Regions from separate parts of the Serratia sp. BNK-23 genome, predicted to be linked through region 2. Evidence: predicted binding sites of a transcription regulator. Region 2 holds the regulator's gene; the other holds the start of a gene.
The links. The regulator Fur, encoded in region 2, represses iron uptake genes when iron is present. The targets are predictions, from matches to a motif close to ATAATAATGAGAACNACTATCAA.
Positions count from the first base shown of each region.

Region 1: a site for Fur is predicted at 1,300-1,322, ahead of fes (enterochelin esterase). Genes of this name have one in related genera too.

Region 1 covers NZ_CP179900.1:4,643,847-4,652,669, reverse strand. Annotated here, with positions in the region: gene ACMGF9_RS22180 (TonB-dependent siderophore receptor) at 1-1,125, opposite strand, end outside; gene fes (enterochelin esterase) at 1,409-2,782, shown strand; gene ACMGF9_RS22170 (MbtH family protein) at 2,757-2,963, shown strand; gene ACMGF9_RS22165 (enterobactin synthase subunit F) at 2,996-6,940, shown strand; gene entS (enterobactin transporter EntS) at 7,116-8,372, shown strand; gene ACMGF9_RS22155 (isochorismate synthase) at 8,585-8,823, shown strand, end outside.
Region 2 covers NZ_CP179900.1:3,697,969-3,706,791, forward strand. Annotated here, with positions in the region: gene kdpE (two-component system response regulator KdpE) at 1-621, shown strand, start outside; gene ACMGF9_RS17645 (DUF3861 domain-containing protein) at 649-948, opposite strand; gene ACMGF9_RS17650 (PadR family transcriptional regulator) at 948-1,586, opposite strand; gene pgm (phosphoglucomutase (alpha-D-glucose-1,6-bisphosphate-dependent)) at 1,778-3,421, opposite strand; gene seqA (replication initiation negative regulator SeqA) at 3,499-4,041, opposite strand; gene ybfF (esterase) at 4,266-5,039, shown strand; gene ybfE (LexA regulated protein) at 5,296-5,583, shown strand; gene fldA (flavodoxin FldA) at 5,839-6,378, shown strand; gene fur (ferric iron uptake transcriptional regulator) at 6,708-7,154, shown strand; gene ACMGF9_RS17685 (beta-N-acetylhexosaminidase) at 7,403-8,823, opposite strand, start outside.

The DNA.
Region 1 (8,823 bases), 950 kb from region 2:
GGTGTCGAAGATGCCTTCGGTGCCGCCGGCCAAGCCCTCGTTCAGGCGGGTGTTGCGGGTGCGTTCAAACTGAACGTAGTTGTTGGTGCTCACGCCGTTGTCCCAGGCGCCGCGATGGGTCAGACCGAAGGTTTCACGGTAGATGCGGTTGGTCTCTTTGCCGTAGTTGCTCTGCACCAGGTCGTTGCTGTTGGTGTTCTGGGTATCGCCGGCGTACAGGTTGCCCTGGCGGCCATAGGCGTACTCGAACTCCAGCGACTGCAGATGGGCGAAATCCCAGTGCAGCAGGGCGTCGATGTTTTTATCGATAACCCCTTCGCGGCCAGCGGGAACGCTATTTTCATAACTAGGAGTGGTTGCTGTGGCTGCAGCGCGGTACGACTTATGCGATTCGTTAATATCCCAGGCATCGGCCTGCGTTTTGCTGTAGCCGCCGAACAGGCGGAAGCTCAGGGAATCGCTCAGCGGGCCGGACAGGCTGAAATCGGTGCGCTTGGTGGCGCCTTCCTGCTTGTGCTGCGGCACGTTGAAGTAGCCGTTCAGCGAGCCGTGCAGCGCATCGCCGGCTTTCTTGGTGATGATGTTGACCACGCCGCCCGCGGCGCCGTTGCCGTAGCGTGCAGCAGCGGGGCCGCGCAGCACTTCGATGCGTTCGATCATTTCCGGCGGCACCCAGGCGGTATCGCCGCGGGAGTCGCGTTCGCCGCGCCAACCCTGACGCACCGAGTTGCGGCTGGAGGCCGGTTTGCCGTCGATCAGAATCAGGGTGTTTTCCGGGCCCATGCCGCGGATATCGATCTGGCGATTGTTGCCGCGCTGGCCGCTGGTGGAGTTGCCGGTCAGGTTAACCCCGGGCATGGTGCGGATCAGTTCGCTGATGTCGCGCGCCGGCGGGCGTTTTTTGATCTCGTCGGCGGTGATGGTGGACACCCCCGGCGCCTGCAGGTTCTGCCGGGCGGCGGTCACGACGATGGTGTCTTCGCCGCGCGGCTTTTTATCCGTGGCGCCGCTGTTCTCTTCCGTGGTGGTGGTGTCGGTTTGCTGCGCGGCGCTGGCGAACGCGGACGCGCCCAATCCCAAGCCGATAAGAGTGGCTAAAGAATAACGTGATAGCTTGCTTTTCATCTGAGTGTCCTACCTTGCTGCCATCCCTCGCCGAATGGGGGAAGGGCGGTTGTAGTTTTTGTGTAGTCGGAAATAGAAAATCGGCTGCGGCAAGGGATGCCATTGATGTATCCCCGATCCCTGTCCGTTGCGCGCAATACCAGCACGATCTCCAAGCCTTACACACTATTGCAAATGCAAATTATTATCAATAGTATTTGGCGTACAGTGCGTTCGGGCGGTGGCCGGCGATAGGGAAAAGTCGACGTTCCCGGTGCCGCCAACTACAAAATGGGTAGGCGTTGTGAATACAGAACTACAGTCAGAAAGCAGCAGATTATTGGCCAGCAGCAATGCGGGCAGTCCAGGGTGGTGGTTGACGGTGGCACGACGCGGTACGCCATGGGTAGAACCGGCGGGTAACGGCCGCTGGCGCACCACCTTTTTCTGGCGCGATCCCCAGGGATGCGAATTGACCTCCGCCTACCGTCGCGTATGGATCAACATTAACTGCCTGACCGACCACCATCAGCCGAATCCGCCGCAAAGCCTGCAGCGTTTGGCCGGCACCGACGTGTGGTATTGGCAGACCGAACTGAGCGGCGCCTGGCGCGGAAGCTACTGCTTTATCCCCTGCTTTGACGAGCGGCCGCCGGCGTTCAGCGGCGACGATGCGCACGCCAACATGCACAACCTGCGTCACTGGTGGCATCAGGTGTTCGCCAGCGCTACCCCCGATCTGCTCAACCCGTATCGCTCCTGGCAAAGCGCCAGCGGTCACAGCGTCTCCGGTCTGCACATGCCGGATGCGCCGCCGCAGCCGGTATGGCGTTCGTTCGACGAATATGAGATCGCCAGCGGGCGCTGCACGCCGCCGCTGCCGGCGCGTTTGCAGCGGCATACCTGGCAGAGCGAGCGCCTGGGCAACAGCCGCGATGTCTGGATCTACACCACCGGCGACAGCAAGCCGGCCGAGCGCCCGCTCGCGATCTTGCTCGACGGCCAGTTCTGGGCGAAGCAGATGCCGGTTTGGGCGCCGCTGATGCAACTGACCCGCGAGGGGGCGTTGCCGGAAGCGGTGTATGTGCTGATCGACATCATCGATCTGCCGCACCGGGCGCGAGAATTAACCTGCAAGGACGATTTCTGGCTGGCGGTGCAGGAAGAACTGATGCCGCAGCTGGCCGACTGGGCGCCGCACAGCGACAAGCCGGCCGATACGGTGGTGGCGGGGCAAAGCTTTGGCGGCCTGGCCTCCCTGTATGCCGGGCTGCGCTGGCCGCAGCGCTTCGGCGCGGTGATCACCCAGTCCGGTTCCTACTGGTGGCCGCGGCGCGACATGCTGCAGCTGCCGAGCATTCCCGACGACGCCTGCTGGCTGATGCAACAGGTCGAACGCCACGGCCTGGGCAACCACGGCGCGCTGAAGGTCTTTATGGAAGCCGGTTCGCAGGAAAAACTGGTGCATCGGGTCAGTGGCGAAATGGCGGCGCGCCTGAGCGACGCCGGCCATCGGGTGCACTACCGGGTGGTGGAAGGCGGGCACGATGCGCTGTGCTGGCGCAGCGGCCTGACCGATGGGCTGCAGGCGGTATGGGCTTCCGCTTTCGCCACCGCTTACCCGGCATCGGCGACGGCACGAGGAACACATGATGGAAAGCCTGAATCCGTTCGATGATCAACAGCAGCGCAGCCTGGTGCTGCGCAACGTACAACAACAATACAGTTTGTGGCCGGATTTCCGCGCCATTCCGTCCGAGTGGACGATCGTCTTTGGCCCGGCGGCGCGCCTCGAGTGCGCCGAATGGCTGGAACAGCATTGGCAAGATATTCTGCCGGTCGCAGCACGCGAGGCGTGACCGGCGCCAGGTAATCACGGGAGCAATAAGCAGTGTCACACACCCCTAACTCTCTCAGCGGCCCGGCGCTTGCGGGCGAATGGCCGCTGGTCGCGGCACAACCCGGCATCTGGGTCGCCGATCAAATCTCCCCGCATCGCAATGCCTACGCGGTGGCTCACGCCATCGAACTCAACGGCCCTGTCGCCGTGGAGCCTCTGCTGCAGGCCATCATCCAGGGCCTGGGCGAGGTGGACATGCTGCGCCTGCGTTTTGCGGAACGCGACGGCGTGCCGGTGCAATGGCTGGATGACACGCTGGCGGTGCACGCGCCGGAACTTGTCGATCTGACGACGTCGCCGGACCCTGAAGCCGCCGCGCGCGCGCTGATGGACATCGATCTGGCGGGCGATCTGCGCGCCGGCAGCGGCGCGCCGCTGTATCGTCATGTGGTGATGCGTCTGGCGGATGACCGCTGGTTCTGGTATCAGCGCTATCACCATCTGCTGGTGGACGGTTTCAGCTTCACCGCCATCGCGCGCCGCGTGGCGGCGATTTACACCCATCTTTGCCGCGGCGACGCGCTGGAACCGACGCCTTTCACGGCGTTCAGCGACGTGGTGGCGGAATACCAGGCTTACCGGGAGGCGCCGGCCTGGCAACGCGACGCCGATTTCTGGCGCGAAAAAGCACGGCAGTTGCCGCCGCCGGCCACGATCTGCCCGCAGCCGCTGGCCGGGCAAACGCCCACGCCGCGCATCCACCGGCTGGAACAGCGCTGCGATCCGCAGGCCTTCGCCGAACTGGTGCAGTGCGGCGCGCAGCAGAAGCTGAACGCCGCCGATATGGCGGTGGCGCTGGTGGCGCTGTGGGTGTCGCGTCTGAGCGGCCAACCGAGCTTCAGCGCCGGTTTTATCTTCATGCGCCGTACCGGATCGGCCGCCCTGTGCGCCGCCGGCCCGGTGATCAACGTGTTGCCGATGGAGATGCACCTCGAGCCGCAGGCCACGCTGTATGAGGCCGCCGCCCGCATCAGCCGCGAGCTGAAAACGGTGCGCCGCCATCAGCGCTACGACGCCGAACAGGTGCAGCGCGATCTGGGGCGCATCGGCGACGGCGAACCGCTGTACGGTACGGTCTTCAACTTCAAAATGTTCGATTACCAGCTGGACTTCGCCGGTATCGAAGGCATTACCCACGATCTGGCCTCCGGGCCGGTGCGCGATCTGGAGATTGCGCTGTTTATCGACGAACACCATCAGCTGAAGGTGGAGCTGCTGGCCAACGCCGAGCGTTACAGCCGTCAGGAACTGCTGGCGCATCTGCAGCGGTTGCCGCTGCTGCTGGCGCAGTTCGCCGCGCAGGCAACGTTGCCGATCGGCGAAGCCGACATGCTGACCGCCGACGATCGCGCTCTGCTGGCGCGGGTCAACGACACGGCGCATCCGGTGCCGGCGACCACGCTGAGCCAACTGCTGGCGCAGCAGGCGCAAAGCACGCCGAACGCGCCGGCGCTGGCGGATGCGCATTTCAGCTTCACCTACCGCGAAACGCGCGAACAGGTCACGGCGCTGGCGCGCCAGCTGGTTGTGCAGGGCGTACGGCCGGGCGACATCGTGGCGGTGGCGCTGCCGCGCTCGGTGTTCCTGTCGCTGGCGTTGATGGCGATCGTGGAAGCGGGCGCCGCCTACCTGCCGCTGGACACCGGTTATCCGGACGAGCGGCTGGCGATGATGCTGGAAGACGCCGCACCCCGGCTGGTCATCACCAGCCCGGCGCAGCAGGCGCGTTTCGCCGACAAGGGCGAAATTTTGCTGTATGACGCACCGCTGGCGGCCGATCACGCCGCCGGGGTGGCGATCGCGGGCCCGACGCCGGATCATGCGGCCTATATCATCTTTACCTCCGGCTCCACCGGGCGCCCGAAAGGCGTGCTGGTCGGCCATCAGGCGATCGTCAACCGCCTACTGTGGATGCAACACCAGTATCCGCTGGGGGCGGACGACGCGGTGCTGCAGAAAACGCCGTGCAGTTTCGACGTCTCGGTGTGGGAATTCTTCTGGCCGCTGATGGTCGGCGCCCGGCTGGTGATGGCGCCGCCGGAGGCGCATCGCGATCCGCAGCAGCTGCAACAGCTGATCGCCCAACATCGCATTACCACGCTGCACTTCGTGCCGTCGATGCTGGCGGCTTTCGTGGCCGCCCTGGACGACGACGCGGCGGTGGCGAGCTGCGCCGCGTTGCGTCAGGTGTTCTGCAGCGGCGAAGCGCTGCCGGCGGAGCTGTGCCGCCTGTGGCAAAGCCGCACGGCGGTGCCGTTGCACAACCTCTACGGCCCGACCGAAGCGGCGGTGGACGTGACCTGGCATCCGGCCTACGGCGACGCGCTGGCGAAGGTGACCGGCGCCAACGTGCCGATCGGCCTGCCGGTATGGAACACCGGGTTGCGCATTCTGGACGCGCGCCTGCGGCCGGTGCCGCCGGGCGTGGCGGGCGATCTGTATCTGACCGGCGTGCAGCTGGCGCACGGCTACCTTGGCCGGCCGGATCTGACCGCCAGCCGCTTTGTCGCCGACCCGTTCGGCGAGGGCGGACGGATGTACCGCACCGGCGACGTGGCGCGCTGGCTGCCGGACGGCGCGGTGGAATATTTGGGCCGCAGCGACGATCAGCTGAAGATCCGCGGGCAGCGTATTGAGCTGAGTGAAATCGATCACGCCTTGCTGTCGCTGCCGGGCGTGCGCCAGGCGGTGACGCACGCGCTGGTGTTGCAGGGCACTCCGGTGGACGCCGGCGGCGATGCGCGCCAGCTGGTGGGCTATCTGGTGATGCAGCCAGGCGCGAGCTGGGATGCGGAAGCCCTGCGCGCGGCGCTGGCCGACCGCCTGCCGCCGCACATGGTGCCGGTGGCGCTGGTGGAAATGCAGGATTTGCCGCTGAGCGCCAACGGCAAGCTGGATCGCAAGGCGTTGCCGCAGCCGCAGGGCGGTGAGCGCAAGGCGGGGCGGACGCCGCAGGCCGGGTTGGAAAGCGAGATCGCGGCGGTATTCGCCCGCTTGCTGCAGCGCGAGCAGGTGTTCGCCGACGACGATTTCTTCGCGCTCGGCGGCCACTCGCTGCTGGCGATGCGCCTGGCGGCGGAGCTGCGCCGCGATCTGGGCAAGGCGGTGTCCGTCGGCCAGGTGATGGTGGCGTCGCGCGTTGAGCAACTGGCCGCCTTGCTGGCGGAAGATCGCACGCAGGAAGAGGCCGATCGCAGTGGCTTCGACAGTGTATTGCCGCTGCGCGTTACCGAGGGGCCGACGCTGTTCTGCCTGCACCCGGCATCCGGCTTCTCCTGGCAGTTCAGCGTATTGCCGCGCTATCTCGACCAGCACTGGTCGCTGGTCGGCATCCAGTCGCCGCGGCCGGACGGCCCGCTGGCGCTGAGCGAAGACATGGATCAGGTGGTGGATACCCACCTGCAGACGGTGTTGCAGGTGCAGCCGCACGGGCCGTACCACTTCATCGGTTATTCGCTGGGCGGCACGCTGGCGCAGGGTATCGCCGCCCGGCTGCAGGCGCGCGGCGAGCAGGTGGCGTTCCTCGGCCTGCTGGATACCTATCCGCCGGAGACCCAAAACTGGGACGTGATGCTGGACGACAACGTGTTGAAGGAAGTGCAGCGCGAGCGCGAGCAGTTCCTGGCGGTGTCGCAGGACACGCTCGATCCGGCGCTGGGTGAGACGCGCACGGCGATGTTCGACAACATCGAAGCCAACTACGCCGATTCGGTGCGGTTGTTGTCGCACACGCGGACCGCCCGTTTCCACGGCCAGGCGACGCTGTTCGTCGCCAAACGCACGCTGCAGGAAGGGATGGACGTGCAGCAAACCTGGTCGCAGTATGTCGATGCGCTGCAGGCGCACGAGCTGGACTGCGCGCACGTCGATATCGTTTCGCCGGCGTCGTTCAAAGTGCTGGGGCCGCTGCTGAACCGGATCTTGCGCACGCTGTAATGACGCCCTCATCCCGCCGCCAGGCACGGGGATTGCCCCGCGTTTGGCGGCGTTTCTTGCGGTCGCTAACAATTGAATATCAATGATTTTTATTATCATTATTGATTTCGTCATCTGTGCTAGCATAGCGCTCCGCAACTGCAGAATCCCCGTTTAAAGATGTGGTGAACAACCGATGAGTAGCAAACCCTCCATCCTGCTTGATTTCAGCCTGCTGAAAACCAATCGGGCTTTCCGCGCGGTGTTCTGCGCGCGCTTTATCTCCATTGTGGCGCTGGGGTTGATGGCGATCGCCATCCCGGTGCAGATCCAGGCGTTGACCGGTTCCACCCTGCAGGTCGGGCTGGCGGTGACGCTGGCCGGCGGCGGCATGTTCGCCGGGCTGCTGATGGGGGGCGTATTGGCCGATCGCTATGAGCGACGCCGGCTGATTCTGTTTGCGCGTTCCACCTGCGGCGTCGGATTTGTCGGCCTGTGTCTCAATGCCCTGTTGCCGTCGCCTTCGCTGGCGGCCATTTATCTGCTGGCGGTGTGGGACGGCTTCTTTGGCGCGGTGGGGGTGACGGCGCTGCTGGCGGCCACGCCGGCGCTGGTGGGCCGCGAAAACATCGTGCAGGCGGGCGCCATCAGCATGCTGACGGTGCGCTTCGGCTCGATTCTTTCTCCGGCGATCGGCGGCCTGGTGATCGCCCATATGGGCATCACCTGGAACTACGGTCTGGCGGCGTTCGGCACCCTGCTGACGCTGCTACCGCTGCTGAGTCTGCCGCAGCTGATGCCGCCGCCGCAGCCGCGTGAACACCCGCTGCGCGCGCTGGCGGGCGGTTTCGCCTTCCTGTTCCAGAACAAGGTGATCGGCATGGTGGCACTGATCGGCGCGCTGCTGACCATGGCCAGCGCGGTGCGCGTGCTGTACCCGGCGATGGCGGAAGGCTGGCACATCGACGCTGCCCACCTCGGTTATATGTACGCCGCCGTGCCGCTCGGCGCCGCCATCGGCGCGTTCACCAGCGGGCGCGTGGCGCATGTGGCGCGCCCCGGCTGGGTGATGCTGCTGACGGCGATCGCGGCGTTCGCCGCCATCGGCCTGTTCGGCCTGATGCCGTGGTACAGCCTGGCGTTACTGTGCCTGGTGGCGTTCGGCTACCTGAGCGCGCTGAACTCGCTGCTGCAATACGGTCTGATCCAGAGCCTGACGCCGGACAACTTCCTCGGCCGCATCAATGGCCTGTGGACGGCGCAGAACGTGGTTGGCGATGCGCTGGGCGCGTTGCTGCTGGGGGCGATGGGCGCCTTTATGCTGCCGGCGATGAGCGCCAGCGGTTTCGGCTTCGGCGCGGCGCTGCTCGGCATCCTGTTGCTGTTCGCCATGACCGGTTTGCGCCAGGTTACGCTGCACAAACCGGAGCCGCAGCCCGCCACAGAAAAGTAGTCGAACGCGTTAAAACAACGCTGTGGGATCAAATAGCAATGCTTATCATCGGCATGCGTAAAACCCACAGCGTTTATGTCATGATTTCGAAATGAAAGAAGTGCTTACGTTTATTGACATAGCAAATATCGGCGAGTAATTTAGCGCGGAATTAACTCAAATGATAATCATTATTATATTGGTTATCACTTCAAATTCTTGAGGGCGAAGCGATGGATACTGCCGTGAACGACATCAATCGAAAGGAAGTGCAGGAGTGCGAAGAGCAGCGATTTGCCGCTGATTTTTCTCCCGCGTCGGGCTTCTTCTTTACTTCTCCTTTCCGTAGTCTGACCACCACCGGTTGTTTCAGCCGCATTCGCCTGCCGGCCGCAGACGGCGCCGATCTGAACGGCGAGTTCCAGCGCAGCGTACGGCAGGCGTTTGCCGAGGCCCGCCAGGCCGGCATCAA
Region 2 (8,823 bases):
GCGCTGGAGAGCGAAGGCCTGCGGGTGTTTGAAAGTGAAACCCTGCAGCGTGGGCTGATTGAGGCCGGCACGCGCAAACCGGATCTGATCATCCTTGATTTGGGCTTGCCGGATGGCGACGGGCTGAGCTACATCCGCGATCTGCGGCAGTGGAGCGCCATTCCGGTGATCGTGCTGTCGGCGCGCAACGCCGAAGAGGACAAAATCGCCGCGCTGGACGCCGGCGCCGACGACTACCTCAGCAAGCCGTTCGGCATCGGTGAGCTGCTGGCGCGGGTGCGGGTCGCGCTGCGCCGCCACTCAGCTAACCAACAGGAAAGCCCGCTGGTGAGCTTTTCGGCGATCACCGTCGATCTGGTGAATCGCCGGGTGCTGCGCAATGACGAAGATCTGCATCTGACGCCGATCGAGTTTCGCCTGTTGGCGGAGCTGCTGGCCAACGCCGGCAAGGTGATCACCCAACGCCAGCTGTTGAGCCACGTCTGGGGGCCGAACTACGTGGAACACAGCCACTACCTACGCATCTACATGGGCCATTTGCGGCAGAAGCTGGAAGCCGATCCGGCCCGGCCCAAACACCTGCTGACCGAAACCGGCGTCGGCTACCGTTTCATGCCTTAACCCCGACGGGCGCGGTTTGCCGCGCCGTTACGCCACCGGGCCCTTCTTCAATCCGACCATAAATTCCTTGAACGCCTCGCGCAGCGGAGCGAACACCGGGTGTTTGCGGTTTTCGATCATCACTTCGGAGAACAGTTTCAACCCCACGGCGAAGGCCGCGCTCTGCTCAGGGCCGAAGTTCAGATCGTCACGCGCCCGAATGCGCTCGACGATCTCGAGAATATCGTCATGGTTGGTCACCTCAAAACTCAGCGGTGCCTTCTCGACGGGGTTGCCCTGGCGGTCGCTCAGGGCTTCAACGGTAATGTTAAAACGGTGGCCGGGCATCAGTTCTCCTCCTGCTGCGTGGGTTGAATGTGCATTTCGCTTTCGATCGCCGCCACGGCGGTCAACAGTGCGGCGTTGATGCGCTCCACCTGCTGCGGCGTAAGATCGGCGCGCATCACGTTGCCGCGCAGCAGACTGCGCAGACGGTTCATGGCGTCGTAAATGCCTTCCGCCAGGTTGCCGTGCCGATGATGCTCGCGGCCGGCGCCCGCCAGACGCGCCAGAATGACCTCAACCACCTGTTGATGCTTTTGCAGCTCGCCCTCGCCCGCCGAGGTGATGCGGTAGCTTTTGCGGCCGTTGCCGGTGGTGAGCGGTTCGAGAAAATCCTGCTCTTCCAGCAGCGTCAGTGTGGGGTAAATCACCCCCGGGCTCGGCACATACAGGCCGGAAGAAGCTTCTTCTATTGCTTTGATCAACTCGTACCCGTGGCTGGGCTTGCGCGCCACCAGCGCCAGCAACACCAGACGCAGATCGCCGTGTTCGAACAGACGATGACGCCCGCCCCGGCCGCCGCGCCCGCCACGGCCATGCTCTTCGCCGTCGCCGCCGAAGTGATGGCGCCCACCGCGATGACGGCGCCCCTCTTCACATTCATGATGGTGATGATGCCGGTGTAAACCTAATCGATGAAACATAGGGTGATACCTCGCTTTAACAGTGAACATCAATACGAGGTTGTTTAGATATATCTAAACAGCGTCGATAACGCTAATCTAGATCGATATATCTAAATGCGCAAGCGCGTGCCGTGAAAAAGATATATCTAAATTACGGGCATAAAAAAAGCGCTGTAAAAACAGCGCTTTTTATCAGACGAGAACAACGATTATTTGGCGGAAGCCAGCACTTCGCTGACGATCTCAACCGCTTCGTGCTCGATTTTCTCGCGGTGTTCCGCCCCGAGGAAGCTCTCGCAGTAGATCTTGTATGCCTCTTCGGTACCGGAAGGACGGGCCGCGAACCAACCGTTGTCGGTCATCACTTTCAGGCCGCCGATCGACGCGCCGTTGCCCGGCGCTGCGGTCAGACGCGCGGTGATCGGGTCCCCGCCCAGCGTACTGGCCTTGACCATCTCCGGCGACAGCTTGGACAGCGCCGCTTTCTGCGCATGGGTTGCCGGCGCCTGGATGCGGTTGTAGCTTGGCGCACCGAAGCGCTTGGCCAGATCGTCATAGTGATGCTGCGGATTTTCACCGGTTACCGCGGTGATTTCAGCCGCCAGCAGGCACATGATGATGCCGTCTTTGTCGGTCGACCAAGGCTGGCCGTTGAAGCGCAGGAACGAGGCCCCGGCGCTCTCTTCGCCGCCGAAGCCCAGGCTGCCGTCGAACAGGCCGTCCACGAACCATTTGAAACCAACCGGCACTTCCACCAGCTTGCGGCCCAGGTCAGCCACCACGCGATCGATCATCGCGCTGGACACCAGCGTTTTACCTACCGCCACATCGGCGCCCCACTGCGGGCGATGCCGGAACAGGTAGTTGATGGCTACCGCCAGATAGTGGTTCGGGTTCATCAGGCCCTTCGGCGTGACGATGCCGTGACGGTCGTAATCCGGATCGTTGGCGAACGCCAGATCGAATTTGTCGCGCAGTGCCAGCAGGCCGGCCATCGCCGACTCGGACGAGCAGTCCATGCGGATGATACCGTCGTGATCCAGGTGCATAAAGCGGAAGGTCTGATCGATGGAGTCGTTCACCAGCGTCAGATCCAGCTTGTAGTGTTCCGCCACGCGCTGCCAATAGGCGATGCCGGAGCCGCCGAGCGGATCCACGCCCAGTTTCAGGCCGGCGCGTTGAATGGCCGGCATGTCGACCACGTCAACCAGGCCTTCGACATAAGGCTGCACCAGATCTTTGGCGTGCAGGTGGCCGCTGTTCCAGGCTTTGTCCAGCGACTGGCGCTGAACGCCTTTCAGCTGCTGCGCCAGCAGTTCGTTGGCGCGCTTTTCGATCACCGACGTCAGGTTGGTGTCAGCCGGACCGCCGTTCGGCGGGTTGTACTTGATGCCGCCGTCTTCCGGCGGGTTGTGGGACGGCGTAATGACGATGCCGTCGGCCTGCGCGCCGCCGCGGCGGTTGTGGCACAGAATGGCGTGCGATACCGCCGGCGTTGGCGTGAAGCCGTTGTTTTCCTGCACGATCACATCGACGCCGTTGGCGGTCAGCACTTCCAGCACGGAAATAAAGGCCGGTTCGGACAGCGCATGGGTGTCTTTACCCACGTAGCACGGGCCGGTGGTGCCCTGCTGATGACGAACTTCGGCGATCGCCTGAGCGATGGCGAGGATGTGCGCTTCGTTGAAGCTGTGGCGCTGCGCGCTGCCGCGGTGGCCGGAGGTGCCAAACTTCACCGCATGTGCGGCATTGCCGGCTTCCGGTTGCAGCACATAGTACTGCGACGTCAGCTGGGCTACGTTGATCAGATCGCTTTGGCGGGCGGGCTGCCCGGCACGTGGATTATTCGCCATCGACATATCTCCCTCATCCCTGTCGGTGACCGGGCAAATACGTCGCGCACGGCCATCATGACGGGCTGTTCGCTAAATTAGACGGTACCGCAAACTTTCTCGATCAGTTCCGCCGGGAACTGCATCGCCTGCATGATGTGTTCGATCATGCTGCGCTTGCGGCCGGTATTGGTATTGGTGATCACCCAGTAAGGGGTGCCAGGCACATGCTTCGGCTTGGTATGCGTGCCGTTGGCCAGCAGGGTCTGCTGATCGCCGGCGAAATAGGTGCGGGTACGGCCGGTCAACGCCTCGGTGGCGGCGGCAAAACCGGCGGCATCGAGGGTGTACAGCGTGGACAGCACCAGCATGAAACGGTTGACCGCTTTGTTCTGCTCGGCGTATTCATCCGACAGCAGCAGTTCACGCACGGCGCGTACGCGATCGCGCGGGCGCTGAACCGGCGCCGCTTTTTCCAGCTCGACGGACTGCGACGCACTGGCGGCAGGCAACGCGCGCGCCGGCTGCCCGGCGGTGAATTTCAACATGCGGCGTAAAATATCGGACGCGCTTTCACCGATGTGTTGCGTGTGGCTGGCAATATAACGGTAAAGCTCTTCGTCGACTTCAATAGTTTTCATCTTTATCCAATACTGTTTTTTCTACTTAGAACCTGAAGCCAGATCCTGCATTCAAGCCATGGGATTATAAGGTTAAAAGCGCTGGGGCGAACACAACAATGTGCCTCCGGACGGCAAATGCAGACTAATACCTATAGCCGGCACTGCCAAGCCCGCGCCGCGAAAATTCCGCATGATTCATCGTGCGATTCAATCATGATACCCTAATCTGAATCTCTCTCTGTATGAACTTCGCCATGAAATTACATTATCAACTGCTGGCCGCCGAGTCAGACGCGCTGCCGGTGCTGCTGATCCACGGGCTGTTCGGCAATCTCGACAACCTGGGCGTGCTGGCGCGCGATCTGCATAAACAGCACAGTGTGATCAAGGTCGATCTGCGCAACCACGGCCTCTCCCCGCGCGCCGACGACATGAACTACCCCGCCATGGCGCAAGATCTGCTGGCGCTGCTCGACGAACTGCAGCTGGAGAAAGCGATCGTCATCGGCCACTCGATGGGCGGCAAAGCGGCGATGGCGCTGACCGCCATCGCGCCCGAGCGCATCGCCAAGCTGATCGTCATCGACGTCGCGCCGGTGGATTACCAGACCCGACGCCATGACGAGATCTTCGCCGCGCTGAAGGCCGTCAGCGCCGCCGGCATTACCCAGCGCCAGGCGGCCGCCCAGTTGATGCGCGACTACCTTCAGGAAGAAGGCGTGATCCAGTTCCTGCTGAAGTCCTTCCATAACGGTGAATGGCGCTTCAACCTGCCGGTGCTGATCGAACGCTACGAAGACATCACCGGCTGGCAGGAAGTCCCGGCCTGGCCACACCCGACCCTGTTCATTCGCGGCGGCCTGTCGCCGTACGTGCAGGACAGCTACCGTGCAGACATCGCCCGCCAATTCCCGCAGGCACGCGCGCACGTCGTCGCCGGCACCGGCCATTGGGTGCACGCCGAAAAACCGGAAGCGGTGCTGCGCGCCATCCACCGTTTCCTCGGCGAAGCCTGAAAAACGCGCTCACCTGGCGAAAAAACGCGCTAAAGATAACGGCTTAGCGCGTTTAGCCCGCAGTTAGGCATTGTCGCCGCTCCATCTGCTGGGGTAATATGGCGCGCTATAATTTTGCCGCCGCGCCAGCGCGTTCGCGAACGCCGGTTCGGGGGTAAATTTGGGTTAGGGTTTATTGGCCCGAAGTGTGTTAACCGATGCCTCCGGAAGCGTGCGAGCGCTTTTTGATGCAAACTCCCTTGCAGTACCGCTACCTATGGCAAAAGAACAAACGGATCGCACGACGCTGGATCTGTTCGCAGATGAACGCCGTCCGGGGCGCCCGAAAACCAACCCGCTTTCCCGCGATGAACAGCTTAGAATCAATAAGCGCAATCAGTTACGGCGCGATAAAGTGCGCGGATTGCGGCGCGTAGAGCTGAAAATCAACGCGGATGCGGTGGACGCCCTGAACAAACTGGCGGAACAGCGCAACATCAGCCGCAGCGAACTCATCGAGCAGATGCTGTTGGCGCAACTGGCGGAAGAACAGCCGGAACATTGATCTCTTCGGCCGCACGCGCGGCGCGGCGTTAAGGACAACGCCGGATCGACCACGCTTTTCTTCATCCTTCGGCATCGCATAAATGCGATAAAACCCCGGCGCCACTTTCTGGCATGATACGCATTTACCGGTAAGAGACTGCGCCTGTCGGCGCCCGCCACCGTGGCGAAAGGCTCTTGCCATGGCATCATTTTAATCGGCGGCAGTGCCGGCGCCGAGTAATGCAATTAATTGAATTTAAAGGTTATACGCGATATGGCTACTGTAGGCATTTTCTTTGGCAGCGACACTGGCAATACCGAAAACATTGCCAAAATGATCCAGAAAATTCTCCAGAAACAGTTTGGCGACGACGTCTCTGAAGTGCACGACATCGCCAAAAGCAGCAAAGAAGACCTGGAAGGGTTCGATATCCTGCTGCTGGGTATCCCGACCTGGTACTACGGTGAAGCGCAGTGTGACTGGGACGATTTCTTCCCGACGCTGGAAGAAGTCGATTTCAACGGCAAACTGGTGGCGCTGTTCGGCTGCGGCGACCAGGAAGACTACGCGGAATACTTCTGTGACGCGATGGGCACCATCCGCGACATCATCGAACCGCGCGGCGCGGCCATCGTGGGCCACTGGCCGACCAAAGGCTACCACTTCGAAGCTTCCAAAGGCCTGGCGGACGACAACCACTTCATCGGTCTGGCGATCGACGAAGACCGTCAGCCGGAGCTGACCAACGAGCGCGTCGACGCCTGGGTCAAACAGATTGTCGAAGAGCTGAGCCTGGCCGATATCGTCGGCTAAACGCCGGGACTGGCGAAAGGTTGAACAAAGGCCCTGTAAAGTGCATAGTGTGCCGACAGGGCCGTCATCGGCAACAGGGATTGCTGCGATAGAAGCTACAGATTTGTAACTTCCCACCCCGTCACGGTAGACTGAGATATCGGTTTATCCCATCCATCAAGGCGTTGCATGCAAAACATGCAATAGTGCAATTATATCTTTGTTAACAACCGGCGGTTTCCATTTAGTACAACCGGTTCTATAATGAGACGCATTAACTCTTTGTGCCGACCGATGCCACAGGCGAGTACGCCTCAACTTGATTAGCATAGTAACAGGACTGAATTCGCATGACCGACAACAACATCGCATTGAAGAAGGCCGGCTTAAAAGTCACGCTTCCGCGACTCAAAATCCTGGAAGTACTGCAAAATCCGGAATGCCATCACGTCAGTGCGGAAGATTTGTACAAAAAACTGATTGATATGGGCGAAGAGATCGGCCTGGCAACGGTTTATCGCGTACTGAACCAGTTTGACGATGCGGGCATTGTGACACGTCACAACTTCGAAGGCGGCAAGTCCGTGTTCGAGCTGACCCAACAGCATCACCACGATCACCTGATTTGCCTGGACTGCGGCAAAGTGATCGAATTCAGCGACGAATCCATCGAAGTGCGCCAGCGTGATATCGCCAAGCAGCACGGCATCAAGCTTACCAACCACAGTCTGTACCTGTACGGCCACTGTGAAACCGGTGACTGCCGCGAAGACGAATCGCTGCACGACAAGAAATAAGCCTCACCGGCTATGAGAAACCGCCTCACATTGAGGCGGTTTTTTTATGCCCGCCGTACAACGGGCAAAAAAATCCCCGGGCAAGCCGGGGAAAGATCATGTCATGAAATACTACAATTGCAGCGGCACTGCGACTCCACGTACTGCTCTCACTTCAACATCCGCCCCACGCCGGCACGCGCGGGGGCGAACGCATTCCCCCTTCGTTAAGCGGCCCGCCGCCATGACGACAGGCCGATGTGCCGGGCTTAGACCTTCTCGGCGCGGCTGTAACGTTTACCGTCCGGGCTGACCGAGCGCACCTGTACTTCGCCGGAGACCGCCGGTTTGGCCTTGGCATCATAGCGCTGCCACTGCTTACCGCCGTCGGTGGAGTACTCGATGCCCAATCCCGGCAGCGCGATATTCGCTTCCAGCTTGCCGCCCGCCACGCGCGCGCCCGGCACCGGCAGACGGTAAGCGACGCCGCCTTTGTCCAGCTTGGCCAGTTCTCGTTGGCCCAGGATATTGGCGAAGCGCAACCAGTCTTTCTCCAGCGCCTTGGTGTCGACAAAGTGGGTTTCCCCGCCTTTGTATTCACGGCCGGCGCGATAGTCCTGCTCCCAACCGGCTCGGTGCCAGGCGCGTTCCGCCACCGACAGCGCGCGCGGGAAGATCATGTATTCCATCTGCGGATCGGTGCGCTGGGTTTCGCTCCACAGCTGAGCGGACAGACCGTAGGCGCCCGGCCACGGCTTGTCGCTTTTGGCGTTAAAGTGGTTGCCGTCGCGGTCGACCGAGGTTTCCGCGTTCTGCGGCATGTTGTCCGGCGCGAAGCTGAACACCTTGCGCTCGTCGCTGAAGCGGGTGCCCCAGTAGTAACCACGCTCGTCCGGGTTCACCTCGTAAGGGAAGTCCATGTAGACGTAGTCCGGGTTGGAGACCACCACTTCATACCCTTTGTTGGCCCAGTCGTTGACGCTATCGAAACCGCCCCAATACAACGTATCCCAGAAGTTGACGCCCACGCGCGAGGTGGCGAACGCCTTTGCGTTCTCGGCGTCTTTCAAGCCGTCTTGCCAGGCCTGCATTCTGTCGATGCCGTGCGCCTTCACCAGCTTGCTGACCTCCTGGCCGAAGTAGCTCGGCAGGTGTTCCATGTCGGCCACCTTGCCTTCTTTGATCATCGTCTGGCAAACCTGCGACTTGGCCCACGGCTTGTCTTCGTTGCTCTGGTCGATGATGCCTTTACCCGGCTCCGGTTTCGCCTTGTCGGTATAGCCGGCGCCCAGGCGGATGTTTTTCGCCTCATCGCCGCCGAAGTGCCAGGTTTTGATCGGCTGCCCGGCTTCTTTATGCATCTGGGCAATCTCGCCAATCACCTTGTCGACAAAGCGCTGGGAGGAATCCAGGCACGGGTTCAGGTAGCTCTGGCGGTTAAAGAACTGCACCGAGGTGGTATTGGAGGTATCGGTCGGATCCACCAGGCGGAACTCGTTGGCCTCCTGCTCTTTGCCGGCGGCATGCAGTTTCTTGTAGCGCGCTTCCATAGAGACCACCGCCGCGCGGGCGTGCGCCGGCATGTCGATCTCCGGGATCACCTCAATCTGGCGCGCCTGGGCGTATTTGATGATGTCGATATAGTCCTGACGGCTGAAGAAGCCGCCGTAGACGTCCGGCCCCTGGCCGT